DNA from 3 places in the Paenibacillus sp. FSL H7-0350 genome. Region 3 is predicted to be linked to each of the others. Evidence: riboswitches for the same ligand, from Rfam matches in the RefSeq annotation. Region 3 holds a riboswitch; each other region holds the start of a gene.
What was found. Region 3 has a riboswitch for cobalamin ahead of NYE24_RS22815 (anaerobic ribonucleoside triphosphate reductase). Riboswitches for the same ligand answer to the same signal wherever they lie in the genome.

Region 1 (10,420 bases), 1.6 Mb from region 3:
CAAGGGATGCCGTGAGGAGTACAAGGTCACGGAAGCGCAGATTGCCCGCATTCTGGCCTCCTCCATGTTCAATCCTGACAATTCGGCTTCCGATGAGGTCTATGCCGAGCGGCTGGCGATCTGCGGGACCTGCCCGAAGCTGCAGGATGGCGTAACCTGTACTGCCTGCGGGTGCATCATTCCTGTCGTGGCCCGGCTGAAGGCCCGCAGCTGTCCGCTGCCGGGCGGCGGAAAGTGGCAGCCGGTGGCGGAATGACGGCTCACGCCTGGCGCAAGAGGCCATGCTAAACAGATAGGCTAGAAGCCGCCCTTGCCATAAGAGCCGGATCGATCACCGAAAGCCCCTCCAACCTGCACAATGCTGCGGTTGGAGGGGCTTTTTTGCGTTATGGAGGTGAGGGGAAAGGGACATGGAAGTGTTAGAGGAGGCGAAGTTGGCAAAGTAAAGGGGGAAAATCCAATTGGTACGGCGGGAAGTGGGCTGGATGAGGGAATGAGAGGGATAAATCCCACTGATACGGTAGAAAGTGGGGTGGATGAGGAAATGAGAGGGATAAATCCCTCTAATGCGGCGGGAAGTGGGCTTGAGGAGGAAATGAAAGGGATAAATCCCTCTAATGCGGCGGAAAATGGGCTGGAGGAAGGGAATGAGAGGGATAAATCCCTCTGGTGCGGTGAGAAGCTGGCTGGATGGATGTTGGGAGGGGCATTAGTGCCCCTGAATCGGCCGAAAGTGGGCGATGAGCGGAAATGAGGGGCATTAGTGCCCCTGAATCGGTTGAAAGTGGGCGATGAGCGGAAATGAGGGGCATTAGTGCCCCTGAATCGGTTGAAAGTGGGCGATGAGCGGAAATGAGGGGCATTAGTACCCCTGAATTGGTCGAAAGTGGGCTTTGGGCGGAAATGAGAGACATTAGTACCCCTAAATTCGTGGAAGTGGGCGTTAAGCAGTAGTGAGGAGTTTTGGCTCCAAAAGTAGCTGAAACGAAAACTAACCTAATTAGTCTAACTAATCTAACTAATCAATCAATCAATCTCCCCCTACCTACCTGCTAAGCAGGCCTTTACAAAGAACCCGGCAAATCTGCCACACCATCCGTATAAAACAATTCAAACACCAGATCCTCGTTGTAATTGCCGAAGCCTTTGCCGAACAGGGTGAGACCGCCGATGTGCTCGGCATCCTCCTCGACGGAGAGCCGGAAGGTCCATTGTTTGTTGCGGATGCCTACCTGATCGAGGGTGACCTCCGACAGCTTTTGCCCGTCCATGTAGGTACCCGTCTGCGTAATCCGCAGCTGCTTGAGCAGGCCGTATTGGTTGGTTAGTGCGGGCCACCAGGCCGGTGTGTATTTTCCCGGATTATCTCCGTAGTCACCGGGACTGGTCCAGAAGCCGAGCGATTGTCCGTTCAACGTGAAGGTAATATCCGACGGCCAGTTGTTGTTAATCGACGGGGCTTCGGATGCAATCTCCATCGTGATGGCAAGCTCCTCCGGCTGCTGGCTGGACAGCAGGAAATTCGGGATTTTATACTCGACGAACCCCTTGCCGAACCAGAGAATCCCGGCGTTCACCCGCTCCTGGTCCCAGAAATAACGGGGATCGTCAAAGTGTCCGATGACCCTCTCCGTCGTAGACAGTCCGCAGGTAGGCTCGATCTGGAAGTCGGAATAATGCCCCACCGGGATGTCCTTGCGGTACCCTCTACGCGGAGTCCGGGCTTGTCCCGGAAACACAATCTCTGCCCCGTCTGCGGCCAGTGTACAAATCTTTTGCAGTCCGCTTTTGCCGGGAGCCATGTGGCTGCGGATCAGCCCGGCGGCTTCGAGCTTGCGCACATGCATGGTCATAATCGCACTGCTTAGCTTGAGGGCTGCGGCCAGTTCCTTCACGTTCATGGGTTTATCGGACAGCAGCCGCAGCATATGCAGGCGCACGGTACTGGACAGGGCCTCGTACACGGGCAGGGATTGTTCAGTTAGATCAAGTTTCATCGGATGCCTCCACGTTCAGGTTATATAGTTAATAATTATATTACTCAAATAAAATTTCTACAAGCTATGATTGGCTGCAGGCCAGCTTTTCCAATTTATATCACAGACACGCTAGGCCGAGTCCGCTATGATGTGAGATGAATTAGCAATGAAACAAGGTGCTCTTGCCGGAAGCGGCAAGGGATAACAGGGAATCGGGTGCAACTCCCGAGCGGTCCCGCCACTGTATGGAAGAGCTGCACTTCATGAGGTCACTCGGGAAGCCCCGGGGAAGACGAAGCCTGCGGCGCCTGTATTCCAAGCCAGGAGACCTACCTTGTCGACGCACACCACGACTCTACGCGGATAGGAGCGGTGTACGGATAGGTTAATGAGAAGAGGCGTTCTGCCCTGATGGACCGGAGGAATCTTGAGTGTAGAGAGGCCCCCCGGTTTATAGCTGCTGGATACAAGGATACGGCCCCTAGTGATGGGACGATGAGAAGCACCTTGTTTCGCTTAGCTCCTGGCTGCGTGCTCTATCGAACTTGCCTGCGTACATACACTCCCACCCTTTAGGGTGGGTTTTTTTGGCTTTATGATCTTAAATGGGAAATCAACAAACATGGAGGGTGACAAATGCAAAAACACAGAGGGTGGAGCTTTGCGGCACTGGTTGCCGGATTTACGGTGTACTTTATGCTGAACGAACCGGGGACGGCCCGCGCGATGCACATTATGGAAGGATTCCTGCCGGTTGGCTGGGCGGTCTTCTGGTGGGCGGCGTTTATCCCGTTCTTTGTCCTGGGAATCTTCAAGCTGAGAGCCATGACCCGGGAGAACCCGGAGCTGAAGCTGCTGTTGGGTCTGGCCGGGGCGTTTACCTTCGTCCTGTCTGCGCTCAAAATGCCTTCCGTGACCGGAAGCAGCTCACACCCCACCGGTACCGGACTGGGTGCGGTAATGCTGGGGCCGCTGCCCATGAGCGTAATCGGCTCGATTGTCCTGCTGTTTCAGGCGCTGCTGCTGGCGCACGGCGGGATCACTACGCTTGGAGCCAATGCGTTCTCGATGGCGGTGGCGGGTCCTTTTGCCGGATATACAGTGTATAAGCTGATGATGAAAATGCCGGACCGCGAGAAGCTGGCCTTATTCTGTGCGGCTGCGATGGCTGATCTGAGTACGTATGTAGTGACTTCCTTTCAACTGGCGGTGGCTTTTCCGGCGGCGGATGGCGGCGTTCTGGCTTCTTTTCTCAAATTCGGGGGGATTTTTGCCGTGACGCAAATCCCGCTGGCCATCAGTGAAGGGCTGTTGACGGTACTGCTGTGGAACTGGCTGAAATCGTATAGCCCGAATGAATTGTCGCTTCTGAAACGCAAGGTGAACGGAGGAAGAGCCTAATGAGCAATAGATGGAAAAATGGATTGATGCTGCTGGTTGTTATTCTGCTGGTCATTCTGCCGCTGCTGCTGGTTAATGGGGAATTCGGAGGGGCCGATGATGCGGCTGAAGGTGTGATTACCGAGATTAACCCTGACTATAAGCCGTGGTTCAAGCCGCTGACTGAGCTGCCAGGGGAGACGGAGAGTATGCTGTTCGCATTGCAGGCAGCGATGGGTGCAGGTGTGATCGGTTATACCTTGGGGCTGCTCAAGGGCAAGCAGGGCGGGACGAAGCAGCATAGCAGCAAGTGATCCGGCGGATTGACGTTCTCTCCTACAATAATGCGCTGCGCCAGTTATCCCCGATGTGGAAAAGCTCGTTCGCAGCCCTGATGTTCCTGCTCTCTTACACGGTACATCCGGTACTACAGGCTGCAATCACCCTATGGATGATGTCCTGGTGTGTATTACAGGCCCGTATTCCCTTCCGTGCTTATGGCATGCTGTTCGGCACAGCGCTGCTGTTCTATGCGCTTAGCGTACCGGCACTGCTCGTGGAATTCGGGCACCCGGCATCGGGAGAGGCAGGGATATTCTCATTTCCGGGACTGAACCTGCCGGTATATGTTACAGCGGCCGGGCTTCAGCGGGCAGGAGAGCTGCTGGCCAGAATCTCTGCTTGCATGAGCTGTTTCTTTTTCCTGATGTTCACTACTCCGTTTAGTGAGCTTTTGCAGGTGCTGCGCAGGCTGCGGATGCCGCAAATTGTCCTGGAGCTGATGCTGATTATGTACCGCTTCTTATTCCTGCTGAGTGATGCAGCGCATGGTCTGCTGCTGGCCCGCAGGCTGCGCGGAGGCCGGCGGGGCTACAAGGCCAGACTGCGGGAGACTGCGGCCATGGCAGGAGCGCTGTTCGGCAACACGATGCACCGGTATTACGGATTATCGCAGGGGCTGCTGGCCCGCGGATTCACAGACGAGATTATTATCCCGCCTTATACGGCGCGTCCTGTGCCGAGGCGCTATACAATCCAGGCTTATACCGGTATTGCGCTACTGTTGCTGGCTGAGACGTACTTTATCACTAACACATGAAAGGAGCCGGTCATGGATCAGGAATATAGTCTGAGTTGTGACGGAGTGGTCTTCCGTTACCCTGATACGAAGGAGCCTGCGCTGCATGAACTGACGTTCTCCATCCCCGCAGGCAGCAAGACGGCAATAATCGGTCATAACGGTTCGGGCAAATCGACGTTGTTCCTGCATGCCGTTGGCATTCTGCGCCCGCAGCAGGGTACGGTTGTGCAAGGAGGGAAGGCGTTATCCTACTCCAAAAAAGAGCTGGCCGCTCTGCGGCGGAAGGTGGGCCTGGTCTTCCAGGACCCTGAGCAGCAGCTGATCCTCAGCACACCGCTGGAGGATGTGTCGTTTGGGCTGCGCGGCAGCGGAATGGCTGAACCGGCTATTGCTGCGCGCTGCCGGGAGGTCATGGAGCTGCTGAATCTGACTGATCTGGGTGATAAACCGATTCATCAGCTTAGCCTGGGCCAGAAAAAACGCACAGCACTCGCCGGTGTACTGGCTATGGAGCCTGAGCTAATTCTATTGGATGAGCCGACCTCGTATCTGGACCCGTTATCGGAAACGCAGATGCTGAAGGGCCTTGAAGCCATACATGATAAAGGGACAACCGTAGTTATGGCTACGCATGACATGAACCTGGCTTACCGCTGGGCGGACTGGATTATTGTGCTGGAGCATGGAAGATGCAGGGCGGCGGGGACACCGGAGGAGATTTTTGCGGGACGGGAGGAGCTATTGTCCATCGGGCTGGGACTGCCGCTGCTGGCTGACTTATGGTTCAGCCTGCCTGATCGCCTGACCGCAGGTCAGAGCGCTCCCCGCACCGCCGATGAATTCAAATTGAAACTGCATAAGCTGCTTGCGCTTGACCACAGCCATTCATGAACGGGGGAAGAGGAATGAACAAACAAGGAAAATTGCTGATTATCGGCTTCGGCCCCGGAGCGCTGGAGCATATTACCGGCCGCGCACTGGCTGCGCTGGATGAGAGTGAGGCGGTCATTGGCTATACCACTTATGTAGATCTGATCCGGCCGCTGCTGCGGCATCAGGAGATTGTCGGCACGGGGATGACTGAAGAGGTCAGCCGGGCCCAGGAGGCTGTCCGCAGAGCAGAAGCCGGGCAGACCATTGCGGTAATCTCCAGCGGCGATGCCGGTGTTTACGGAATGGCCGGGCTGGTCTACGAGGTGCTGATTGAACGCGGCTGGAGCCGCTCAGAGGGGGTGCAGGTGGAGGTAATCCCGGGAATCTCGGCGATCCAGTCCTGCTCTTCGCTGCTTGGGGCCCCGATTATGCATGACTCCTGCACGATCAGCCTGAGCGATCATCTTACGCCCTGGGAGAGCATAGCTGCGCGTGTGGAAGTGGCGGGGGCAGCGGATTTTGTCATTGCGTTCTATAATCCGCGCAGCGGCAGACGGACGCGCCAGATTGAAGAAGCACGCAATATTCTGCTGCGCTACCGTGATCCGGCTACACCGGTAGGCATTGTCAAAAGTGCCTACCGTGACCGCCAGCAGACGGTCGTAACGACACTCCAGGATATGCTGGAGCATGAGATCGGCATGCTCTCAACCGTGGTGGTCGGCAACTCTGCTACCGTTGTCTATGAGGACCTTATGATTACGCCGCGCGGATATGAACGCAAGTACAGTCTCGGGGCACAGACGCAGACGCTGAAGCCGCACGAGCGGCTGCGCACAGCCGCCGAGCCGTGGTCGCTGGCTGCGGCGGAGTCCGGGCAGGCAGAGGGGATGGCCGGAGCCGTGGTGAATAAAGGGGCCGCTGCAGGGACGGAAGCGGGGCCTTTGCGGTTGGAAGGAGCAGCGGCTGATCCGGCTGCAGGGACAGTCCGGATAGAACGGGCGGCAGCCTGTGGCGAAGCGGGATCAGGGCTGGCGGAAGAGGCGGCTGCGCAGAGCCTGGCTGCTGCTCCGCAGGTGGAGCGGCTGCGTAGCTTGACCGATCGCCTGAAGGCATCGGCCGATTCCTCCTTCGAGCTGGAGATTGCTCCCGCAGCCGGCAGCCGCAGCTTCAGCGGCGATCAGATGAAGCTGCTGGCTGAGCTTGCAGGCAGCGATGGGCAATTGGTCTATACGAAGGACGGGTATTTCCTGCTGCGCGGCAGCCGGAGTGAAGAAACAGAGGCAGGAGCAAGGCTGCTGGAGGCCGGACTGAATGTAAGTACGCCTGGAGATTACGTGAAGGTGAAGACCTGCGGATTCTGTGAGCTGCGCAGAAGCGGAGCGTTAAGTGCTGCTGTCCGGCTACACACCCTGCTGCATGGAATGGCTGTGCCCAGAGAGCTGCACATCAGTGTAGCCGGCTGCGGGATGGCTTGCAGCTCCGCTGTGCTGGATGACATCGGCCTGGTAATGTCGCGCGGCAGCTATGAGCTGTATCTTGGCGGCAAGAAGTCCGGCCGGGGCGCCCATGCAGGGATTTTGGTGCGTGAAGGGATGGATGAAGAGGAAGCGGTAGCCGCTGTAGCTTCGGCAGTAGAGGAATATAGGACTCATGGCCGGGAGCAGGAGCGGTATCATGCGTTCCGGGAACGGATGGACAGCATTACAGGGAGTGCAGCCACTACATCGGACAATAACAACATAGAAGGAGTGCAGACGATGAGAACGGTATTACTGGTGGGACACGGGAGCCGGGTTCAAGCGGGAAATGAGGAGTTGCTGGAATTCACCCGCCTGCTCGCGGCCCGTAAGCCGGAGCTGAAGGTCGAGACCTGCTTCATCGAGCTGGCCTCGCCTTCCATTGCTGGCGGCATTGCCAGATGTATCGAGGGTGGTGCGGCGGAGATTTACGTTGTGCCGATTATTTTGTTCGCGGCAGGACATTCCAAACTCGATATTCCAATGGCTATTGATGAAGCTAAGCAGAGATATCCCGGGGTGAAGTTCATCTACGGCCGCCCGCTGGGGGTGCAGGACCGTGCCGTCGATATTCTGCTGGAGCGGATTCAGGAAGCAGAACGACTTCCATTGTCGCAGGAGAAGGCGGCTGGCGGAATGGACCTGGAGCTGAGCGAGAACGGTGTATCCAAGATAGAGGATAAGGACACCATCGTGCTGTTGATGGGACGCGGGGGCAGTGACCCGGATGCTAACAGCGATCTGTATAAAATAAGCCGGCTGCTCTGGGAGAAAACAGGCTACCGCAGCGTGGAAAGCTGCTTCATTGCCATCGCCAAGCCGTCGCTGCAGGACGGGCTTGAGCGCTGCCTGGCGCTGGGTGCGCGCAAAATTATCGTTCTCCCGTACCTGCTGTTCACCGGAGTGCTCATGCAGCAGTTCGCTGAGAGAGTCGCGCAATTCGCAGCCGGGCATCCCGGGCTTGAAGTGGAGATCGGCGGCACACTGGGCGCACATCCGCTGCTGGTGGATATGCTGACAGAGCGGATCGGGGAGACGCTGGAAGGCCGTGCCTTCAGCAATTGCGATAACTGCAAATACCGCGATGCAGCCTCTCTGCATCACCACCATCACCACCATCATGGTGAGGAGGGGCATGTGCATCATGGGCATGGGCATCACAGTCATGAGGGGCATGGACACGGGCACCATGAACATGGAGATGAGGAGCACGGGCACCACTGCCACGGGAAACATGGGCATTGCGGGCATGGTGATCATGGGCATGGACATCACGAGTGTGCGCATGACGGGTATGGTGAACATGGGCACACGCATCACGCGCAGCATGGGCGGCATGATGTAACGGAGGCGGCGGCTCCGGCAGACGACCTGGCGCTTCGCCAGCCGCGATGATCTTCATGTTATGCGGCACCAGTGATGCCCGGGAGCTGGCCCAGAGTCTTACGCGCCAAGGCCTGCCGCTGCAGGCCAGCGTGGTGACGCCCAGCGGGGCAGAACGCCTGGAGGCCGCAGGCATCCGCACCCGCGTCGGCAGACTTGACCGCGCGGCGATGATCTCTTTGCTGCAAGCGGGCGGGTACCGTGCCGTGGTGGACGGCAGCCATCCTTTTGCGCTGGAGGCCCATGCTAATGCAATGGAAGCTGCTGCTGCGCTGGGATTGCCTTACTTCCGCTACGAGCGGCAGAGCCTTATCTATAACAGCCATCCCCGGCTGTTGCTTGTGCATTCTTATGAAGAGGCTGCGTGCAAGGCTAAGGAGCTTAAAGGCTCTGTGATGCTGACTACCGGCGGCAAAACACTGGAGATTTTTGCGGAAGAGCTGCTGGGAGATCCGGAGATCCGGCTGACCGTAAGGCTGCTGCCTTGTCTGGAGAATCTGGAGAAATGTCTGACTCTTGGGATCGAGCAGCGGAATATTATTGCGCTTCAGGGCCCTTTTAGCAGAGAGCTGAATGAGGCCTTATACCGGCAGTATGGTACCCGGGTGATGATTACCAAGGAGAGCGGAGCCGAGGGCTCGGTGGATGAGAAGCTGCATGCCGCGCTGGATATGGGGTTATATGTCATTCTGATTATGCGGCCGGGGATGTCCTTCGGGGATGGCGGAACGGTATTTGATTCTTTTGACGGGATTACGGCTGCTGTGAAGGCTGCGCTGCTAATGACAAGGGAAGAGGGATGAATGTGGATTTTGGGACAGAGTTCAAGCCGGTGACCGTACAGCCGCAGGAGATAGAGGGCCTAAGCTTTCAGATGATTACGGAGGAGCTGGGGGAACATTCCTTCAGTAGCCTGGAGTACCCGATTGTACAGCGGATTATTCATGCTTCGGCTGATTTTGAGCTAGGGCGCAGTCTGGTGTTTCATCCCGGGGCGATTGAGGCGGGGATTCACGCGATTCTGCAGGGCAAGCCGATTATAGCGGATGTGCGGATGGTGGAGGCGGGCATTGCCAAGGAGCGGATTCAGCGGTATGGCGGCGAGGTCCGGGTACATATTTCTGATCCTGATGTGGTGGAAGAGGCGAAGGCGCTGGGAACCACAAGGGCGATCATCGCAACGCGCAAGGCCTGCGCCCAGGCACCGGGGGGAATCTATGTTATCGGCAACGCGCCCACTGCCTTGCTGGAGCTAATCCGTCTGGTAAAAGCAGGCGAAGCCCAGCCTGGCCTCGTCATCGGCATGCCCGTTGGCTTCGTCTCGGCGGCGGAATCCAAGGATGAGCTGCGCAAGCTGGATATTCCCTACATCACCAATATCGGCCGCAAAGGCGGCAGTACGATCGTGGTCGCCGCAGTGAACGCACTAAGTCTGCTGGCAGTCCGCCGGGCGGCGGGCGAGCTGGGTTAGCGGATTAGAGAAGCATGCAGATGCTTGGAGCGTAGGGCTGTGAGTTGTCATACCCCGATTAAGGTGTAAGTGTTAAGTTTAATCGCACTCTGTACAACTAAATGCTCTGATGCACGAGTGAATATCCATTTAGCTGTAAAACGTGCAATTAAACTAATCTATAATCCGTGTTTTCCCTCATTTCGGCAGATATAGTTGTACAGATTACAGCTAGAAGAGGAATTCCTTCCTTTTTGCGGGTTTTAAATGTACAGAATACAACTATCTCAAATTATTTACTTTCTTAGTTCTAATAGTAGTATGTTAGTTGAAATTTGTGGCTGGCGTTCTCACCGATGACCGGGTTAATGTGCTTAATCTGGGGATTGCAGTAGCGTGTGAGCTCACTAATTGTATTCTGTACAACAGAATTCGTGATTTTATAGTAGAAATCTGGTTCTGTTGTTGTTCATACACTTGATTTGTGGATAAGGGCTCCACAGTACCTCCCTCGTCAAATTCTAATGTACTAAATGCAGCAGACTCACTTTTTGGGCGGATATGGGGTTTAACTAATGTACAAAGTGCAATGGAGCCAGGGAAACTAGAAATATTTGTATGTAAGTCTCCTGATTTGCTTAGAAACAGCAGTATAATCAGGTTATATAGAGAGTAAGACTGGTTACCTGCCAAGGGCGAACGCTCAGAGGATGGGCTTCAGCGATGTGGATTTTTCAGTTTGTTCAGTTTGTGA
Region 2 (10,420 bases), 570 kb from region 3:
CGGGCCGTGCTGAGATATTTCCTAAAGAGCGACCGCGAGGCGTTCAAGAACCGGGAATTCCGCAAAACCCATCTCGACACAGCAACGCCTGCCATGCAGACTGTCTACAATGAAGCCCGCGCCCAGCTGGCTTCGCCGCTGGCGCGGTGGGTCAGCCGCAGCCGATTTCAAATCCTGATCTCAGGGAGCATCCTCGGGATCATTCTGATTGCGGCGGTTATCCTGCTGAGCCAGCTAGGGGGACGCGGCAAGGATACAGCTGCGCCGGTGGCCAGCCCCAGCCCGCTTCCGGCAGAGACCGGACAAGCCGCTGTAGCGGCTCCGGTCTCAGTCCGGCTTATCGGCGGGAATAACGGCGGTGATGCAGGGACTGGCGGGAATAGTAGCGGAGATGCGGGAAGCGGAGAAGCGGGTAAGAATAACAGCGTGAAGCTGTTGTTCAGCTTCACTGATGCTGCGGAATGCTCCGCCTTCAAGCCGGAGCGGATCGGCGTGGAGTCCGCCAGCGGCGTTACGGACTATGAGGTTAAGGCAACGGTTAGCAGTTGCCAGGTTGCAGCAGGCGCCGGAGTGGACGGCGATGCGAAGGGTAATACAGGAGCCGGAGCGGATGGCGATGCGAAGGGTAATACAGGAGCCGGAGCGGATGGCGATGCGAAGGGTAATACAGGAGCCGGAGCGGATGGCGATGCGAGTGGTAAGGCAGGCGCCGGAGCGGACGGCGATGCGAGTGGTAAGGCAGGCGCCGGAGCGGACGGCGATGCGAGTGGTAAGGCAGGCGCCGGAGCGGACGGCGATGCGAAGGGTGATGCAGGAGCCGGAGTGGACGGCGATGCGAAGGGTGATGCAGGAGCCGGAGTGGACGGCGATGCGAAGGGTGATGCAGGAGCGGGAGTGGACGGCGGTGCGAAGGGTGATGCAGGAGCGGGAGTGGACGGCGATGCGGACAGTGGAGCCGCCGGCACTCCTCCGTCACGCGTATACGAGGTGACGGTGGAGCTTTCAGCAGGCGCGAAGCTGGCGGCAGGTGATATGATCACCGCCGGAAGATACTCGCTGAAGCTGGCGGCAGATCCGGGCAGCGCCCCGGAAGCTACAGCTGCAGCCGCGCCTAGTGCGGAGCCATCCGCTTCCGCAAGCCCGGAGGCGGACACGGACGCAGAATAAAGCAGCGGCAATAGCAGGCTGCGTAAGCTTTTAACTAATGCGATCAGGTAACATTACTTACAGAGATAGGTGTACTCTGTACAACTAAAAACAGTGAAAAGGAAGGCATACCTCTCCTAACTGTATTCTATACAACTATATTTGCCCTGAATGGGCGAAAAGCCGGGTACATAAGCATTTTAGTTGCACGAAATACAGCTAAAAGTACATTTGGCCGTAAATCAGACGATTTAGTTGTACAGATTGCATTTAAGCATAACGTTCTCACCTTTGTTAGTTGGGGGACTGCAAACCCTCAGCAAGCGAGGGGATTAAATGAATGTTGATTAGTTTGAACCTGATGATCGACTAGCGGCAGCTGAACCGTTGTGCGCATATAGCGCGGCATGGAGGACTAGTCAGAGCCTAGTGCATGCTACTTTAACGTAGTACAATGATTGGCGCTCCAGCGGGCTGATAAGAGCATAAAGTAATTAGTTAAGTATGGTAGTGTCCGGAAGAAGCGGCTCGATCGCACTTTGTACACTAGAATCAGGCATAATGGAGTTAATATGGCGTTCTGTTGTATTTGGTGCAGTAGATTTTTGGGATTTAGCCCGGCTGAGGGGGATTTGCCGAAATCGATGGTATGAAGTGCAACAGAATGCGTTATCGGCTGCTTTTATACTAATTCTGATGTATAGAATACAATCGGCCTTCTGCCGCGGTCTCCATAGGTGCGCTAGAGTGTTGATTTGCAGTAGACCAACGTCTTGATTAGCAGCAGAAGATTAACTTTTTATAGTCCTGAATAGTACGAATGTGCCGGGGGAGCGGGCATGTGCTATTCAGGATTTTTGTGCGGAATGGGCTGAGTCTTGGGGCGCTGGAATAGATATACCTTGTCTATAGACATACAGGGGAATAGTCGATATGATGGTTTGAGAATATTAAAATTTAATAAGCTTTGGGAAAAGGTGCAGATTGCCTTAGAGACCGGACGCTGTCGCTAGCAGATGCTGGCAGAGCTATGTCTAATAGAGCAATCTGCTTAAAAGGGAAGCCCGGTGCAAGTCCGGCGCGGTCCCGCCACTGTAAATACGGAGCAACTCCTGAGGAGCCACTGTCTGCTAATTGGATGGGAAGGCGGGGGAAGCGGTGAAGTATGAGCCAGGAGACCTGCCTTTTTCGATGTTGTTTCTATTCTTCGGGGGTAAGAATGTGGAGCAGATGCTGATATTGGCGAGGGCTGTATAAGCTCAATGTAATGTTGGAGAGCCATCGACTCCTTCAGCCGCCCTGTATTGTATTCTTCCCCGGCCGCCCTGCATAGGGCGGTCTTTAGGTTGCCGCTCTCTTTGCGGAGGAAGCAGGATTCATCCATTCTATTTCAGGAAAGAGGTTAGTTATGAAGAACCATTCTCTATCATCCAGGTTCATACGGTTGGGGCTTGCTGTCATTATGCTGTTCGCACTGCTGGGAGCAGCTGTAGCCCCGGCAGGACAAGCTGCTGCTGCACAGGCAGGCGGGACTTCCGCGCCTGCAGTATCCGCTCTGCCCGCAAGTGAGGCTGCCAGCGTAACCGCTGCGGTCTATGCGACTGCGGAATTCATGCTGAAGAACGGAGTCCAGTCGGATTGGCAGGCGATTGGCCTTGCACAAGCAGGCTACAAGGTTCCTGCCAGCTATCTGAAGGCGCTTGAAGGTAAGGTGAGTGAGGCTAAGGGTGTTTTTGCCAGAGCTACGGACTATGCCCGGATTACGCTTGCCGTTAAGGCACTGGGCGGCGACCCGGCGAATGTGGCAGGCTATAACCTGATCGAGAAGCTCTACAATCACGATGCAATTACCGGCCAGACGCTGAATAATCCGGTCTATGCACTGCTCGCTCTGGATTCCGGCAGCTATACGATCCCGGCAAATGCGAAATGGACACCGTCCAAGCTGCTGGCAGAGATTCTGGCGAAGCAGAACCCGGACGGCGGCTTCACCCTGACTACGGGTGCGAGTGATCCGGATATGACAGCGATGACGCTGAACGCACTGGCTGGACACAAGCAGGAAGCAGCCGTGAATACTGCCGGTCAGCGGGCGGCAGCCTGGCTGGCTAAGGCACAGGACAAGAACGGCGGATATGGCGACAGCAGCGAGAGTGTAGCTCAGGCCATTATCGGTCTGTCTGCCTTCGGCATTGATCCGGCAGGAGCAGAGTATACCAAAGGCCAGATTAATCTGGTCAGCAAGCTGCTGAGCTTCAGCGCAGCAGATGGCGGATTCGTCCACACTGCGGGCGGCAGCTCCAATCCGCTCTCTACGGAGCAGGCGCTGGAGGCTTTGGTAGCGTACAAGCTGTTTGGTACAGGCGCTAAGCTCTTTGATTTTAGCGGCACACCAGTGAAGAATCATCAGGTAAGTGTCTCGGTTACTGTTGAAGGTCCGAATGGAGCCTTGGCTGAAGGCAGCGTGTATGCAGGGAATGTGCTTAATGCACTGGAAAAGACAGCAGCCGCCAAGCGCCTGGCCCTGGTCAATGAAGCAGGCAATTATGTGACGGGGATCGGCGGCGTGATTGCGGGTACTTTTGGCGGATATGATGGCTGGATGTATGTGGTCGCCCGCGGCGGAGCATGGATCTATCCAAGTGTAGGGATGGGCGACTTCGCGCTGGAGGAGAATGACCGCATTGTGGTCTATTATGGCGGAGACAACACGCAGGTGGTTGATGCCGTAACCGTGACGCCCGCACAGCCGCAGCCTGGACAAGATCTGAAGGTGCAGGTGAACCAGAAGCAATGGGTCTGGAATGAGGCGACCTTCACCTCTGATCCGGTAACTTCACCGGCAGCAGGCGTACAGGTAACCATCGGCGGCAAAACGGCAGTTACAGATGCTGCGGGCGTGGCTGTTGTGGCTGGTGGTCTGCCGGCGAATAAATATACCCTGACGGTTACGGGATATCTGAAGGATAAGACCCCTGCCATCGTGCGTCATACGGTCCCGGTAACGGTGGCTTCTGCTGCGGCGGACCGTCCGGCTTTTGCCGATGTGAAGTCGATCTCGCCTTGGGCGCTGGAGTCAGTATACACGGCGTATGACCGCAAGCTGATGAATGGTGTGAGTGAGGGCAGTCTGGTGTTTGCGCCGAAAAAGAATATTACCCGTGCTGAATTTGCAGCGCTGTTGCTGCGGTTAACCGGGAATGAGCCGTCTGCGGCGGCTTCCGCTGGGGCCTTCAGTGATGTTAAGGCCGGTACATGGTATTATGGAACAGTGAACCGGGCGAAGGAGCTGGGAATTATCAGCGGCGTGACGGCTAAGACGTTCAAACCGGACGGGCTGGTTACGCGTCAGGATATGGCTGTAATGATAGTTAGAGCTTATAAGCTGGATGCAGCATCAACTGGAGCAGGGGCTGGTAAGTTCAGCGACGAAGATAAGATTAGCGACTATGCGTTGTCCGCTGTCCGTACGGTGACGGGACTTGGATATATGAGCGGCACCGGCGGCGCATTCGAGCCTTCCGCTGTGGTAACCCGTGAGATGGCTGCTGCTGTGGCGGTTAGGTTGCCTTAGTTCTTAGTTGGAGTTGGGAGCAGACTGTACTGCACGCTGGGGCCGACGATAAGTGGATAAATGACATCTAATTTGGCCGGATTTGCTGCAGAGCGGGAGTTAGTTGGATAAATGACACTTATTCAGGTCTGAAGCTGCAGAAGGATGAGGTCTGGGCAGAATTAGATGCTGTAAATCCAACTAATTTTTGTACAGATGCGTAATCAGGATAATTAAGTGTAGAAAATCCAACTAAAGTATCCGTGCCGATGAGCCGTTGAGGCGTATAGGGTTGCCGAAGCGCTGAAGGCTCGTTAGCGTGACAAATTTGCTTGAAATTCGTTTGGATATGTGTTGAAAAGTAAGCATAAGGTGTATGAAGGAACGGGGAACAGGCTGACTGCCCCGTTCTTTTCCCTTTTTGTGGAGGTGTGCAGGTAATGTTCAAACTAGTCAAAAGAGGCCGGGGAAGGCTGGCTCCGCTGCTTCTCCTGCTGATGGTGCTGCTGCTCTCCGGCTGCTCCTCTGCGCAGCCGGATGAGGCAGGCGGCGGCACACAGCCGCCCGCCGGGACCCCGGCCGCGCAGACGCCGCGGCCTGGAGACGAAGCGGCTCCGCTGCCGGGAGCCGCTGAGGGCACTGCCGTACCATCCGCCCCTGCGGAAGGTACGGCAGCTCCAGCGCAGGCGGGCAGGGGCGAGCCCGCCAAGCCGGCGTCGCCAAGCGCAGCGGCGACGCAACCATCGGCGGGCGCAAGCGAGCCCGCCAAGTCCCAAGCGTCGCCAGGCGCAGCGGCGACGCAGCCAACGGCGGGCGTAAGCGAGCCCGCCAAGCCCCAAGCGTCGCCAGGCGCAGCGGCGACGCAGCCAACGGCGGGCGTAAGCGAGCCCGCCAAGCCGGCGTCGCCAAGCGCAGCGGCGACGCAACCATCGGCGGCCACACCCAAGCCGCCGACCCCCAAGCCCGCTCCGGCGGCTACGGCCAAGCCGCCAGCCGCCACGCGCTCCCCGGCAGCCACGCCCAAGCCGGACAACGTGGTCACCCTCTCCATCACCGGAGATGAGGAGCATGGTGTGATTCTGGCCGCCGCCCAGTATGAGATCAAGAAGGGCGAGAGTGTGCTGGACCTGCTGAAGCGGATTACGCGGGGGCAGAAAATCCAGATGGAATATCAGGGCAGCAAGGCATTTGCTTACGTGGAAGGTATAGATAATTTGTACGAGAATGATCACGGGTCAGAGAGCGGGTGGATGTACAAGGTCAATGGAGAATTTCCGTCCAAGGCTGCGGGCAGCTGGATCGTCGAGCCCGGGGATACCATCGAGTGGCTGTATACGCTTGATCTAGGCAAAGACCTGGGGGCCAAAGCACCATGAGCAGCGGCTTCCGTTCCATGCATCCGGTAGTAGCCCTGCTGTATTATGCAGGGCTGCTGCTGTTCACTCTGATGATCTTCCATCCGTTATTTCTGGCTACAGAGATAGCCGGACTGCTGGTGTTGCTGCTATTGCAGGGACAAGGGAGGCTGCTTGTGCGCGGCTTGCCTTTTATGCTGCTGATGACAGCTTCCGTGGCCTTGCTGAACCCGCTGTTCTCGCATAGAGGAGCGCATATTCTGTTCTACTGGTTGGATCAGCCTATTACACTGGAAGCTGTGCTGTATGGACTGATGATGATGACAATGCTGCTAACCATTTTTATCTGGTTTATATCCTACAATTACACGGTGACTACAGATAAATTCATGTACCTGTTCGCGGCGGCTGCGCCGAGAACGGCGCTGCTGACGCTGATGGCCATCCGGTTCGTGCCGCTGTTCCAGCGGCGGCTGCGCCAGATTACGCTGATCCAGCGTCTGCGCGGGGTAGATACCGGTACGGGAAGCCTTAAGAAAAGAATGACTGACGGAATGACGCTGCTCAAAGTGCTGCTGACCTGGTCGCTGGAGGAAGCCCTCCAGACTGGAGACTCCATGTCAGCCCGTGGTTACGGCAGCACCAAACGCAGCACTTACACGATATACAAGGCCGATTTGCAGGATAAGCTGGTGATGCTGCTGTTAACCGTTAGCGGTGTGGTTACGCTGCTGTTCTGGGTGCAGGGCTACGGCAAGCTGGAGATCTATCCCCGGATGAGACCGTCGGACTTCGGCTGGCAGGAGGCCGTCATGTACGGCAGCTTCTGCCTGTTCGTGCTCATTCCTGCGGGGCTGGAAGGAAAGGAGAAATGGTTATGGAGATCCTCAAAGCACAGCAGTTATCCTTCCGATACCCTGAAGAAAACAGGGACACACTCCATGAGCTATCGTTCGTCATAGAAGAGGGTGAATTTGTCGTGCTCTGCGGCCCGTCCGGCAGCGGCAAAACCACCCTGCTGCGCCATCTGAAGCGGGAGCTCGCCCCGGTAGGTTCAACCAGCGGAACCTTGACCTACAAAGGGAAACCTCTATCCGGGCTTCCGGCAGCGGTGGCTGCCGGGGAGATCGGGATGGTCTTCCAGAACCCGGATGCACAGATAGTGATGGATACGGTCTGGCATGAGCTGGCCTTCTCCATGGAGAATCTGGGGCTACCGCCTGCTGTCATGCGGACCCGGCTGGCAGAGATCTGTGGCTTGTTCGGGCTGGAGCCGCTGCTTTACCGTCCGGTACATGAGCTGTCAGGCGGACAAAAGCAGCTAATGAACCTGGCCTCAGTGCTGCTGCTTCAGCCCAAGGTGCTGCTGCTTGATGAGCCAACCTCCCAGCTTGATCCCGTTGCTGCGCGGGAATTCATTATGGCGCTGCAGCGGCTGAACGAGGAGATGGCGGTCACGGTGATCATCAGCGAGCACAGGCTGGAGGAGGTGCTGCCGCTGGCTGATCGGGTGCTGATGCTGGAAGACGGCAAGCTGCTGGCAGATGCCGCTCCCCGCTTGTTCGCCCGGCAGACCGGCAGCGGGGCCTTGACCTCGGCTGGACGTTACCTGTCAGCCGCTTCACGCCTGCACTTGTCGCTCTCTCCGGAAGCAGATTTGACTGCGCCGGAGAATATTCCGCTGACCGTGCGTGAGGGCAGACGCTGGATACATTCCCTGCTGGCTAGAACGGACGCTGCCGCAGGCTTAGAACTTGTTAATAACTTGAATAGTCCCGACGTACCAGCCCCCCTAACTTCCCGCGTAATATCTGCTCAAGGGGCGTCTTCATCCCCAATCCCCGCCGCATCGTCTCTGCTCACCTGCCGCGAAGTGACCTTCCGGTATGAGAAGGAGGGCCGGGAGGTCCTCAGGAAGCTCTCGCTGACACTCAAGCAGGGGGAGCTCCTGGCAGTCATGGGCGGGAACGGCGCAGGCAAGTCCACCCTGCTGCATGTGCTGAACGGGCTGATGAAGCCGCAGCGCGGCAAAATAGAGCTGGCCAAAGGCAAGACTACCGGCCTGCTGGCGCAGAATCCGCTGCTCTATTTCAGTTATGATACAGTGGCTGAGGAGTTACAGCATATGGGCAGCTACGCCGGGTTATCCCCTGAGGCAGCAGCAAGCCGGATTGAGGCTTTACTCGAAGTGTTCCAGCTCCGGGAGGTGCTGCAGAGTCATCCGCATGATCTCAGCGGCGGGCAGCAGCAGCAGACCGCGCTTGCCATGATGCTGCTCATGAAGCCGGATATTCTGCTGCTGGATGAGCCGACCAAGGGGCTTGATCCAGCCGCCAAAGACAGGCTGGCCGCCCTGCTTCAGCAATTGCGCGGGCAAGGGATCAGTATTCTTATCGTAACGCATGATGTAGAGTTCGCGGCTAAGCATGCTACGCGCTGTGCGCTCCTGTTCGACGGGGGAATTACGGCGGAGGGCACACCGGCTGAGTTCTTCAGCAGCAATTACTTCTATACCACGGCAGTCAACCGGATGGTGCGGGACTGGCTGCCGCAGGCATTGACTATTGAGGATGTGATTCGCGCATGGCCCGCTTCCGCGTACCGCTGATAATTGCCCTGGGACTCTTCATCGCCGGGCTTGCGCTTACCGCAGCATTCACTGACCGGCATTATGTACTGCTTAGCGTGGTGCTGCTGCTGGCTGCGCTCCTGCCGCTGTTCATCCGGCTGGAGCGCCGGCCGCTACAGTCCCGTGAACTCGTGCTGCTGGCGGTGTTGTCAGCCATCGCTGCGGTCAGCCGGATACCTTTTGCCGCGCTTCCCGGGGTGAAGCCTGTGTCGGCCGTTGTCATCCTCTCCGCTTATGTCTTCGGGGCAGAGGCGGGATTCGTCATCGGTGCAGTTGCTGCGCTGGTCTCCAATATTTACTTCGGGCAAGGGCCCTGGACGCCATGGCAGATGTTCGCCTGGGGCATGACCGGACTTACAGCCGGGTGGCTGCGGAGGAGCTGGCTATTGCGTAAGCGGGCCGGACTGCTGGTGTTTGGCTTCATCTGGGGGTTCCTGTTCGGCTGGATTATGAATATCTGGGTCCTGCTCAGTCTGCCGGATGCCTTTAGCTGGCGGCTGGTTGCCGTTACGTTTGCCGCAAGCTTTTATTTCGATCTGGCCCATGCCTTGTCGAATGTATTCTTCTTAGCAGTGCTGGCCGGAGGCTGGACCAAGGTGCTGCAGAGATTCCGCAAGAAATATGGCTTGCTTCAAGAGGGAATGGAATTATAATTAATAGATAGCGCTTTACTAAAATGATATTTTTCTTCTTTTTTCGACAATTTTTTTAGCAGGGCCATCAACAATTCGATGTTATTCTCCGATAAATAAGGTTACAGCTAGATTCGAGAAGGCGGGATAACGGGAAATGAGACATCTGAAGATTAAGCATAAAATGATTGTACTGATAGCGGTGGTTATCCTACTGCTGATCGGGATTGGAACAATAGGTATTCTGACGACAACCAGAATGGCGGACAGGTCTGAAGAGACGTATAGGCAGAACCTGCAGCCGATTTATTTCGTAACGGAGATCCGCGGGAATAACCGGGCAATTGAGTCTTTTCTGCTGGAGGATCTGATTACCACGGATGACGCCAAGAAGCAGGAGCTGAAGGCGAGAATTCAGGAGAACATCCAGACGAACAATGAGCTGATGGCCGAACTGAGGAACATTGAATTTAACAATGAGAAGATTGCTGCTTATGTGAACGAATATACCTTGCTGCTGCCGGACTACCGCTCACAGCGTGATAATATTATCCACCTGGCCGATAACGATCTTAACGACGAAGGGTATCAGGTGTTCACGGGCCAGACCTTTAATGAGCTGCGTGACAAAATGGTCAGGCTGCTTGAAGAGACAGCGACGTTATTCATTCAGGATGCGTCTGCCCATAACACACAGACCATAGAGAGTGCCAAGAGCTCTGTTACACTAAGCAGCGTTCTGATTGTGCTGGCCTTGCTGCTCAGTATTGTCCTCAGTATCATTATCACACGGCTGATTACAAGACCGCTGAAGGAATTGCAGGGGCTGATGAAGCGGGCGGAAGAAGGGGATCTGACGGCCTCTGCCGCTTACCGGTCCAGGGATGAGATCGGCCAGATTAATACCTCGTTCAATACCATGCTGGACGGCTTGAAAAATATGATGCGCGGCGTCTCGGAGAGCGCCGAGATTCTCTCGGCTTCCTCCCAGCAGATGAGCGCCAGTGCCGACCAGACCGCACACGCCTCACAGATGATCGCTGAGACCTCAGGCGAGATCGCGGCCGGATTCGATGTGCAGGCAGAGAGCATTACCCTTACTACG
Region 3 (10,420 bases):
TACATATTCATTTCCACCCGGCCAGCCTTGCTGCGCAAGCTCCGGTGTCATTTCACAGCAATCCGCAATGCGGCTGACTGCAATGATCTTGCCGGTTGGCAGATTGTCCGCAGTGTAGCCGTGACGTGCAAGCAACGACTGGAACGGCTCCGTCCGGCAGATCGCTTTATTTACCTGCATCCCGGCATGAATAGCTAACTCCCCCCGGTGGGCGGTCCGCCAGGTCCGGGTTTCGATTTGTTTTTCTCCCAGCGCAATTAACGTGGCCCACGGCTGGCGAATGGTCAGGCATTTCATATATTGTTCGCTTCCTCTCCAGTTGCAGTATACTCCACTATGTGAACAGCGAGCAATTCTTGATGGAGCGCTATCAATTAACCCCCTTCTATATAGTAAAAATTCCCTTTCTCTGTTAGACTATTTTCAGAACACTACTCGGGGAGGATTTTTTTGAGAAAAAGCTATATTTCTTGCTTACTGGCAACACTTAATTTTGATTCTGCAATAGCGGAGGGTCAGCCGGGAAGAACAGATGCAAACAGCGGATATTATTGCCGCACCAATTGTGCCAAATGGTGATATGCAACAGGAGAGTACCATTAACACAACAAGGGGGGGCCAAATCTGCGCCGGCCGCCACCAAAAAAACAGCTGTAAAAGCAACCACCAAACCGACCGCTAAACCGACCAGCAAACCTACAGCCAGGACAACCATTCGCCCAACGGCCACCCCGCACCTACACTGCCGAAGAAATGAACGTCAGCATGCTAAAAACATACAAATTCATAAATTTAAAATATGACAAAAGTATTGCCCTCAATAGGAAATGGAGGTCTATGCATTGCAGTATATTATATATACAGATGAATCAGAAAAAAAAGGGAGATATTTCGGTAATTTTTATGGAGGCACCTTAATTAGATCTACTGATTTTGACTATATTAACAAAGCACTCAACAAAAAAAGAATGGAGTTAAATCTTACTGGTGAAATCAAGTGGCAAAAGGTTACGGAAAACTACTTAGAAAAATATATGGAGATCATTAATTTGTTTTTTAATTTTGTAAAAGAAGATAAAGTGAAAATTAGAATCATGTTCACTCATAATATGTACCAAGCAGTTGGTTTAAACGAAGCACAAAGAGGCAATGAGTATTTCTTGCTTTATTATCAATTTTTCAAACATATATTTGGCTTTCAATATTCGAATCCAACAAACGAGCCCATTTCTTTATATATTTTATTAGATCAATTGCCTGACAAAAAAGAAAAAAATGAAGAATTTAAAAGATTCATATATTCGCTTCAATACCAGGAAATTTTTGTTGAATCAAAACTACACTTCAAAAGCATGGATGACATAGGTGAAGCTACATCACATGAACACATAATACTACAATGCCTTGATGTCGTTTTAGGGTCAATGGAATTTAAGTTAAATGGAAAAGATCAAGACAAACCCCCAGGGCAGAGATTACGAGGAAAAAGGACACGAGCCAAAGAAAAATTGTACAAGCTAATTAACAAACGGATTCGAGAAATATATCCTAATTTTAATATTGGTGCCACAACAGGCTCTTCAAATTTAAGTGATCGCTGGTCACACCCTTACAGACATTGGAAGTTTGAGCCTAAGTACACAAAAATTAATAATCAATATAACGCAAAAAATAAATGAGCCCCACTTCACCTACTAAGTAGCCCACGTGGAACGTAAGCCTTCGGTGATAGTCAAGCTCATTTATAGTTTCATTATATAGTTTGCCCTAATAATTTGCAATGGATTATACGGCAACTTCAATAATGCATCAACAACACGTTCATTGAATCAATAAAAAGACGCAGCACCCACTTCCGGGAACCCGCGCCACTATCGACTTCATACAAATGCTGGTGAAGGGAATTGAACCCCCGGCCTACGCATTACGAGTGCGTTGCTCTACCCCTGAGCTACACCAGCTTACAGACTCTGAAGTCTGCCAAACAAAAAACATTATAACTCTTCCAGCGGAAAACGCAACCCCTTTTTCCTCTGGCGGCTGTGTCCTCAGCCGTGCATCAGCCCCAGCCCGCGGAAATAATCCAGCGCGAGCTTAGCGCTTGCAAGGGAGGATACCTCATAGGCCTCTTGCTCCACAATATAATAGAGAATTCCACTCTGCTCCGCGATCTCGAAGACGCTCTGGAAATCCACCTCTCCTTTTCCGAGATCGGTCTCCTCCTGGTTGGCTCCGAAATCCTTAATGTGGACCAGCGGAACACGTCCGGCGTACCTTGAAACATATTGAGCCGGGTTGGCTCCGCCTCTGTGTACCCAGCCCAGATCGAACTCTGCCAGCATCTGCTCCGCAGGAATCCGCTCCAGCCAGATATCGATGACCGCCTTGCCGTCAACCTCTGCGAATTCATAATCATGGTTGTGATAACCGTACTGCATCCCTGCCGCCCGGACCATCGCGGAAGCCTTCTCCAGGAATGGAATGATTCTTGTTACATCCTCTATGGAAGGGTTCTGCGGAAGCGGTGCCGATGGGGTGATCATATATTGCAGTCCGAGCTCTACACCATATTCAATCTCTTTGGCTAATGCCTGTTCCATCTTATCCAGACTGCTGAAGTCCAGACCTACATGCGCCGAAGGGGCAGCCAGGCCAAGTTCATCCAGCTTACGGCGCAGTTCCCCTGCAGATACACCGAAATAACCGGCGAATTCCACTGCCTGGTATCCCATCTCTGCCACCTTGCCCAGTGTACCGAGGAAATCGCGTTCCGTCTGGTCACGCAGTGTATACATTTGAATTCCGATCTGCTGTGCTGCTTCTGTCATGAAGAATCCGCTCCTTATCGGTTAATTCTGATTAGATACTATAGTGGTTACTCTCCCTGAAGCTTACGCTCCACGGATTCCAGCTTGCTGCGGCTGGTGGAGGTCTTGTCGCGCCGGTCGTCGATCTTGAGCGAGGTGGAGACTCTCTGCGCCCCGGCGGTGAACGGCGACTCATGCAGCGCTTCTACCGCAGCCAGAATCCGCGCTACCGGTCCCTCAATAATTGTACCCATAGAAGTTAGCTCATAGGTAATGCCCTCCACCGTCTCCAGCACGCGCTGCATCTCGGCCACATAACTGCTGAGGCTGGTGCTGCCTGTCCCAATCGGAATAACGGTCACTTCGCCAATTGCCATTGTGATCTCCCTCCTAATTATCTGTTGTTCCTGCCTCTTACTTATCCTCTTATTGTAACGCTTCGCCAAGCTTGCCACAAATCACCTGCCACCCCTCTCTATTCTATTAATATCCGTCAAAATAATTACCAGGATTAGACGCACTCTATTTATGGATTCTTTGTGGCGTATTTTCGGAGATTTTATGAAACATTCACGGCAGATTCGGAGGAAAGTTGTGGATTACCTGTGGACTAACTGTGGATCAGCTGTGAGTAAAAGCGCCGAACCCGCTCCCCGTGCGGGATTGCAAAAAAACATTTACAAACACAATATATTGCGGTAGCTTTAATAGATCACAACAAAATATAGTAGAAACGGGTGTTTCACCCCTTGTAATAGAGGTGCGACTTAATAGGGAAGCGCGGTGCAAAACCGCTGCGGTCCCGCCACTGTAACCGGATGCTCCCAGGGCGCGATGCCCCCAGGGCCGCATTCTCCGGCTAATTGCCACTAAGGGGCTGAATAAGCCCCCCGGGAAGGCGCCGGAGGAGTTGCCGGAAGCCAGGAGACCTGCCTGTTTCGGTGGCACCGCTTAGACTCCTGCGAGGAACAGGGGAGGTGTCCGTATGCGGCCTGCCATAGCAGAGTTAGCCTTCCGTCAATCGGGCCATAGGCTGCCGATACCTGAGGACGATCGGGGATTATCTTCAGGTATCGGCTCTGCGGAATATACAAGAACGGGCGTAAGCTATTTGCCCCGTGTCTGCTCGTATGTTCCACCCAGACCACAGGCAAATTTCCGCTTACCGGATCTTTGCATCATGCATTCGGGCATTTCCGGCCTTCCCGGCCGGGGGTGCTTTTTTACTGATGTCCTGACCATTCTATCTATATTACATATTACGCTTACAATACCCGAGAGGAGAGAGTTATATAATGACACTGCTGGAGAAACGTTATAACGAAGGACAAGCTGCACAGGAGGATCTTTTGGAAGAGGTCATTCATCTGGGACGGGATATTATCGACAGCCGGGATCTGGATCTGCTGCGCGAGAACGCCAACCTGAACGGGGAGAGCTTCTCCGGCAAAATGAGCAAGTTCGGCAGTGAATACTCCAAATGGTATGCACGCAATTTCACCATGCCGCCACAGCTGGTACAGGCTACCCTGGATAATGTCGTCTATGTACATGACCTTGATCAATACGCCATTGGAACCACGAACTGCATCTTCATTCCGTTCGAACGGCTTCTCCGTGAAGGCTTCAACACCGGCAACGGCAGTGTACGGCCTCCTAACTCGATTATGACGGCGATGTCGCTGGTGGCGATTATTTTCCAGTCACAGCAGAATGCGCAGTACGGCGGCGTATCCGCCAATAAGCTGGATTATGACCTGGCCCCTTATGTTACCAAATCCTTCTCCAAGCTCTTCCGCAAAGGTCTGGAGTATTTCGAGGAGAATGCAGAGGGTTCTGCACTTGGGGAGATTACGATGAGCCGCAGCGATCTGGCTGAGCAGTATCCGCGCGCCTTCCGTTTTGCCCTGAAGGAGACGCAGAGCGAGACCCTGCAGGCCGCAGAGAGTATGGTACATAACCTGAATACGATGTCCAGCCGCTCCGGCGGCCAGATTCCTTTTACCAGCATCAACTACGGCACCTGCACCTCACCAGAGGGCCAGCTTGTGATCAGCTCGTTGCTAACGGCTACGATGAACGGACTGGGCAGCGGGGAGACACCGGTGTTCCCGATTCAGATTTTCAAATGCAAGCAAGGCATCAACCAGCAACCGGGTGATCCTAACTACGAGCTGTTCCTGAAGGCAGCCGAGTGCTCGGCGCGCAGATTATATCCGAACTTCGCCAATCTGGACGCTCCGCTGAACATGCAGTATTATGATCCGGCTGACCCGGATACCGAGTTCGCTACGATGGGCTGCCGGACCCGTGTACTCAGCGACCGCTTCGGACGCAACCACTGCTCCGGCAAAGGCAACCTGTCCTTCAACACGCTCAACCTGGTGCGTCTTGGACTGGCCCACGGCACGATAACCGGCCGCCGCCTCGCTGCTGACGAAGCAGGATTCTTCGACGACCTCAATCACTATATGGATATTGCACTGGACGGCCTGTTGCACCGCTTCCGTATCCAGGCTTCCCAGAAGGCCAAAGCCTCCGATTTCATGATGCGTGAAGGCGTCTGGGAAGGCGGCGAGCAGCTTGCCCCCGATGACAGCGTAGGCGAACTGCTGAAGCACGGCAGTCTGTCGCTGGGCTTCATTGGAATGGCTGAATGCATGAAAGCCATGTACGGCAAGCACCACGGCGAAGATATGGAGATTCACGCCAAGGCTGTTGCTATCGTCCGCCATATGCGTGAATATTGCGACCGCAAGAGCGAGGAGCTTAACCTCAATATCACCTTGTTTGCAACGCCGGCTGAAGGTCTCTCCGGCAAGTTCACGAAGATCGACCGCAAGGTGCTCGGCTCTATCCCTGGGGTAACGGACCGTGAATACTATACGAACTCGTTCCACATTCCGGTCTATTATGAACTAAGCGCAGCTAAGAAGATCAGCCTGGAAGCTCCGTTCCATGAACATTGCAACGCCGGAGCGATCTCCTATGTCGAGCTGAACGGCAATGCCCGGAGCAACCCGTCAGCCTTCGTCAAAATCATCAAATACGCGCTGGAGCAGGACATCAGCTACTTCAGCATTAATCATCCGATTGACCGCTGCTCCGGCTGCGGCTATGAAGGGGTTATCGGCACGAATTGCCCGACCTGCAATGCCCATGAGGATACCACCCATATCCGCCGTCTGCGCCGGGTTACCGGGTATCTGACCGGTGACTACCAGACCCGCTTCAATGCTGCCAAGCAAGCCGAAGTCCGGGACCGTGTTAAGCATCTATGAACATCTGCGGATATTACCCGGAGTCGATCAATGAAGGGGAAGGCCTGCGGGCCGTCCTCTTCTTCAGCGGCTGCCGCCACCGCTGCCCGGGCTGCTTCAACCCAAAGACCTGGAACTTTAATTACGGGGAGGTCTTTACCCCGGAGCGGCGGCGGGAGATTATAGAGGAAATTGCAGGCAATCCGCTGCTGGACGGCTTGACGCTTGCGGGAGGGGACCCTTTTTTCTCGGCTGAGGAGGCTGCAGACTTCATTCACGAGCTGCGCGCGGAGCTGCCGGACTTCCCAATCTGGATCTATACCGGCTATACGTACGAGGAGCTTACGGCTTCACCGGGCTCTGCGGAATGGAATCTGCTGGCCTTGTGCCAGGTCGTGATCGACGGACGGTTCGTCGAAGAGCTCAAAGACCTTACCCTCTCCTACCGGGGAAGCAGCAACCAGCGGATCATTGATATTCCGGCGAGTCTGGCGGGAGATAGGGTCGTACTGTGGGAGCCGGAGCTGAGCTTTCAAGGGGTATGAAATCCCCATACAAAAAGGCACTACACTCCCGCATTCGGGTAGTGTAGTGCCTTTTGATTGTACCGGGCGGCAAATGGAGCCGGCAGCCTAACGTTATTCTACGGCTGCTGATTGCCCTGCCTTGCGCCCCACCTTATGCTCCGTCTCTTCCGCCAGCTCTTCCAGCACGCTGTCCAGGCGAAGCTTCAGCTCCTCAGCCAGCTCAACTACGCCCTGGTCGTTACGCACTGCCTGGGAGTCTACGGCGTAGACGCCGCCAAGAATGTAGCGGGCGCCAAGTACGGACAGTACCGGCTTCAGCGCATAGTCAATCGCCAGCAGATGCGCGAGACTTCCGCCCATGAAGAGCGGCAGGACGATTTTGCCGGCCAGCCCTTTTTGCGGCACCAGATCCAGGAAGGTCTTCAGCACTCCCGTGTAAGAAGCCTTATATACCGGACTGACGACGATTACCGCATCGGCTTCCGCCACGATCCCATTCGCCTTGACGATGGCTTCACTCTCGAACTTGGTGTGAATCAGATCCTCCGCCGGAAGCTCAGCGACATTGATCCGCTCCACTTCATACCCGCGTTCACGCAGGGCACTCTCTGCATACTCAATCACGGCATTAATCCGTGAGACCAGAGAGGGTGTTCCGTTAATTACGACTATTTTGGCCATTTCCGCACCTCTTCCGTCCGCAAGATAGGATGGGCCGGGCTGCTTCGCCGGGCGCCAATACTTTAAATTAGTAATAATCCTAGCAGAGTACAAGGAATATTGTCAAACCCCTCTTATGCTTGCAAACCGCTGCCGCTCTGGTTATAATAAACGGCAAACCTATACCCCCACCAGGCCAACGACCGGCATCCAACCGCGAGGCGTCTGCGACCGGAGCAGCTTCCTGTTCCCTAAGTTTACCGGGTTTCGCCCGTTACCGCGAAGACCAAAGAGGGCCTGATTCCGCGCTGCATAGCTGCTATACGTGAATGAGGTCAACCTGGGTGGCACCGCGAGCTGACGCTCCTCGTCCCATGGATGAGGGCGTTTTTTGCGTTTTTTTACCCACACTTAAGGAGCGGATGCAGATGTTGGATATGAATTGGATCAGGGAGAATGAGGACATTGTACGGAAGACGGCCGAGTGGAAAAGATTGAAGTTCCCCCTGGAGGAACTTCTGCAGTGGGATGACCGGCGGCGGCTGGCCCGCCGGGAGACCGAGCAGCGCCGGGCGGAGCGCAACGCGCTGACCAAGGAGGTCGAGCGCCTGCTGCGCGGGGGCGACCATGAAGGCGCCGAGCAAGTGAAGGCGCAGGTGCGGGGGACCCTCAGCGAGTTGGCGCGGCTGGAGGCGGAGCTTCTGGATGCGGAGCAGCGCTGCAGCGAGCTGATGCTCCTCGCGCCGAATCCTGTATCGGCGGATACGCCGATCGGACCGGATGACAGCGCGAATGTGGAGCTGCGGCGGCATGGCGCGCCGCCGGTCTTCGGGTTCCGCGCGCGGGACCATGTCGAGCTCGGAGAGCTGCACGACATTATGGACCTTCCGCGCGGCGTCAAGGCCGGAGGGCCCCGCAGCTATGTGCTGAAGGGGGCCGGACTCCTGCTGCACCTGGCCGTGCAGCGGCTGGCGCTGGATGTACTGATGCAGCGCGGCTTCAGCGTCATGGATGTGCCCGTGATCGTCCGCCCGGAGGCGCTGGAGCGGACCGGGTTCTTCCCCGGCGGCCGGGATCAGACCTACGAGCTGACTGGCGAGAAGCGCTGGCTGGCCGGGACCTCGGAAGTGTCGCTGGTCTCGCTGTACAGCGATGAGATTCTGGAGCTGGAGCAGCCGCTGCGCCTGGCCGGGATGTCGGCCTGCTTCCGCCGCGAGGTGGGTTCGGCCGGCCGCGATGTGCGCGGGCTGTACCGGGTCCACCAGTTCTCGAAAATCGAGCAGGTGGTCATGTGTAAGAACGATCCGGCAGAATCGGAGCAGATGCTCCAGGAGATTCTCGGCAATGCCGAGCATATTCTTCAGCTGCTGGAGCTGCCTTACCGGGTAGTCGCCGTCTGTAGCGGAGACATGGCGATGAAGACCCACAAGCAGTATGACATTGAGACCTGGATGCCGGGCAGAGAAGCTTACGGGGAGACCCACTCGGCTTCCAATCTGCTCGACTTCCAGGCCCGCCGCTCGGGCATCCGCTACCGTGATGAAGACGGGCGGCTGCAATACTGCCATACCCTGAACAACACAGCGGTGGCCACGCCGCGCATCCTGATCCCGCTGCTGGAGAACCACCAGCAGGAGGATGGTTCGATCTATATCCCACAGGCACTGCGGCCTTATATGGGCGGGACGGAGCGGATTGAAGCTAGGTAAAGCAACCTAACCTTATCCATTGGCTACCTATCCGCCCACTTCTGGGGGTACCCGGCGAATTCAGGGGCATTAGTGCTCCTTCTATCGCTCCTTTGACCCACATCCTGCAAAATCAGGGGCAGTACTGCCCCTGATTTTGCTCTTTCTGCTTACATTGGGTACATTCAGGGGCACTAATGCCCCTTTTCTTCACCTCGGAGTTCAATCGGCCCATGCACCTTCCCGCCAACGCATTGTAATCAGTTTTTCGACTACATCCAACCCACGCACCCTCCGACAGCACATTGTAATCGGTTTTTTGCCTACATTCGCCCGCGCACCATCCGTTTGTGGTGGATAATGTGTGCATAGAAGAGTTGAGGGGAAGTGGATTGATGATCATAGTTTCTTTAACAGCAAAAACAACAATAACCGGCGCTTCCCTCACTTAGTAGGGGACCGCCGTTTTTTAGCATATAAATAACATATAGTTTACATGTTTTTCAGAAAACATAACTAATTCCCCATGAAATATATTAAACTTTTATTTATTTCATCATTTCCAACCATGATTTTATGCAAGTTTAACAAATATTGACGAAAAATTGCGCTAGATTCATATTATCTCTATTATAATAGAGTACGAATGATATTTTATGGGGAGGTATACTCACATGAAACTTTCTTCACAATGCAGGAAGCCGCTCAGTCTATTCCTGGCGGCAGCATTGCTATTAACCGGGATCTTCCCGGGAATGTCCACAGGCTCAGGGACGGCCTCGGCAGAGCCGATTATAGCAGCCGATATGGTTGCGGCCACTGCGGCCACCCAAGCTCCCCCCGTTACTGCATCCCCTGCCTCAGGCACTAAGATCGGTACAGGGTCAAAGATTACTTTAAACACCTCTGTAACGGCAAGCGTGTACTACAGCGTCTACGCCAACAAGAGTACTACAGCAGAAGTGGCAGACCAGTTGTATACTGCCCCAATCACCGTTCACTCCGATATTACCTCGCTTAAGATTACAGCTTATGCCTCATTACCCGATTCTGAGAAAGGTCCCACATCCACTTTTGAATACAGCGTCTCTCCTGCACTGGCAGGTCTGAAGATTAACCAGATTCAAGGCGCAGGACATATCTCACCTTACTTGGACGCAACGGTCGTTGACGTCAAAGGAATTGTTACCTACATCAAGGATGCGGACAGCTTCTATATCCAGTCTGCGGCCGCTGATATGGATAACGATATCAAGACCTCGGAAGCCATTCAAATCTATCAGAAGGGAAAAAGCATTGCCGTTAAACCAGGCGATGCTGTCACGGTAGACGGCGTTGTCAAAGAATTCGGCCGCTCGGGACAGTTACCCACCACTCAGATTACAGCCAGCCAGACAACGGTTGTCAGCAGCGGCAATCCGCTTCCGGCCCCAACCCTGCTGGGCACCGGCGGACGCCTCATCCCAACGGCTGTAATC

Region 1: another riboswitch for cobalamin. It lies ahead of NYE24_RS29565 (energy-coupling factor ABC transporter permease); the one in region 3 lies ahead of NYE24_RS22815 (anaerobic ribonucleoside triphosphate reductase).
Region 2: another riboswitch for cobalamin. It lies ahead of NYE24_RS25250 (S-layer homology domain-containing protein); the one in region 3 lies ahead of NYE24_RS22815 (anaerobic ribonucleoside triphosphate reductase).

What each region holds. Positions count from the first base shown of each region.
Region 1 covers NZ_CP151972.1:6,583,100-6,593,519, forward strand. The annotation lists gene NYE24_RS29550 (DUF6171 family protein) at 1-256, shown strand, start outside; gene NYE24_RS29555 (hypothetical protein) at 389-754, shown strand; gene NYE24_RS29560 (helix-turn-helix domain-containing protein) at 1,065-1,997, opposite strand; cobalamin riboswitch at 2,137-2,331, shown strand; gene NYE24_RS29565 (energy-coupling factor ABC transporter permease) at 2,616-3,380, shown strand; gene NYE24_RS29570 (energy-coupling factor ABC transporter substrate-binding protein) at 3,380-3,673, shown strand; gene cbiQ (cobalt ECF transporter T component CbiQ) at 3,670-4,458, shown strand; gene NYE24_RS29580 (ABC transporter ATP-binding protein) at 4,471-5,331, shown strand; gene cobJ (precorrin-3B C(17)-methyltransferase) at 5,346-8,228, shown strand; gene cobK (precorrin-6A reductase) at 8,225-9,019, shown strand; gene NYE24_RS29595 (precorrin-8X methylmutase) at 9,022-9,687, shown strand.
Region 2 covers NZ_CP151972.1:5,556,230-5,566,649, forward strand. The annotation lists gene NYE24_RS25245 (hypothetical protein) at 1-1,167, shown strand, start outside; cobalamin riboswitch at 2,168-2,348, shown strand; gene NYE24_RS25250 (S-layer homology domain-containing protein) at 2,555-4,720, shown strand; gene NYE24_RS25255 (DUF4430 domain-containing protein) at 5,140-6,075, shown strand; gene NYE24_RS25260 (energy-coupling factor transporter transmembrane component T) at 6,072-7,016, shown strand; gene NYE24_RS25265 (ABC transporter ATP-binding protein) at 6,932-8,662, shown strand; gene NYE24_RS25270 (ECF transporter S component) at 8,638-9,336, shown strand; gene NYE24_RS25275 (methyl-accepting chemotaxis protein) at 9,473-10,420, shown strand, end outside.
Region 3 covers NZ_CP151972.1:4,982,574-4,992,993, reverse strand. The annotation lists gene NYE24_RS22845 (ASCH domain-containing protein) at 1-297, opposite strand, end outside; gene NYE24_RS22840 (hypothetical protein) at 488-715, opposite strand; gene NYE24_RS22835 (DUF3800 domain-containing protein) at 843-1,679, shown strand; tRNA gene NYE24_RS22830 (tRNA-Thr) at 1,890-1,961, opposite strand; gene NYE24_RS22825 (sugar phosphate isomerase/epimerase) at 2,049-2,828, opposite strand; gene NYE24_RS22820 (MTH1187 family thiamine-binding protein) at 2,876-3,184, opposite strand; cobalamin riboswitch at 3,526-3,759, shown strand; gene NYE24_RS22815 (anaerobic ribonucleoside triphosphate reductase) at 4,103-6,088, shown strand; gene nrdG (anaerobic ribonucleoside-triphosphate reductase activating protein) at 6,085-6,612, shown strand; gene ssuE (NADPH-dependent FMN reductase) at 6,706-7,275, opposite strand; gene serS (serine--tRNA ligase) at 7,683-8,963, shown strand; gene NYE24_RS22795 (S-layer homology domain-containing protein) at 9,617-10,420, shown strand, end outside.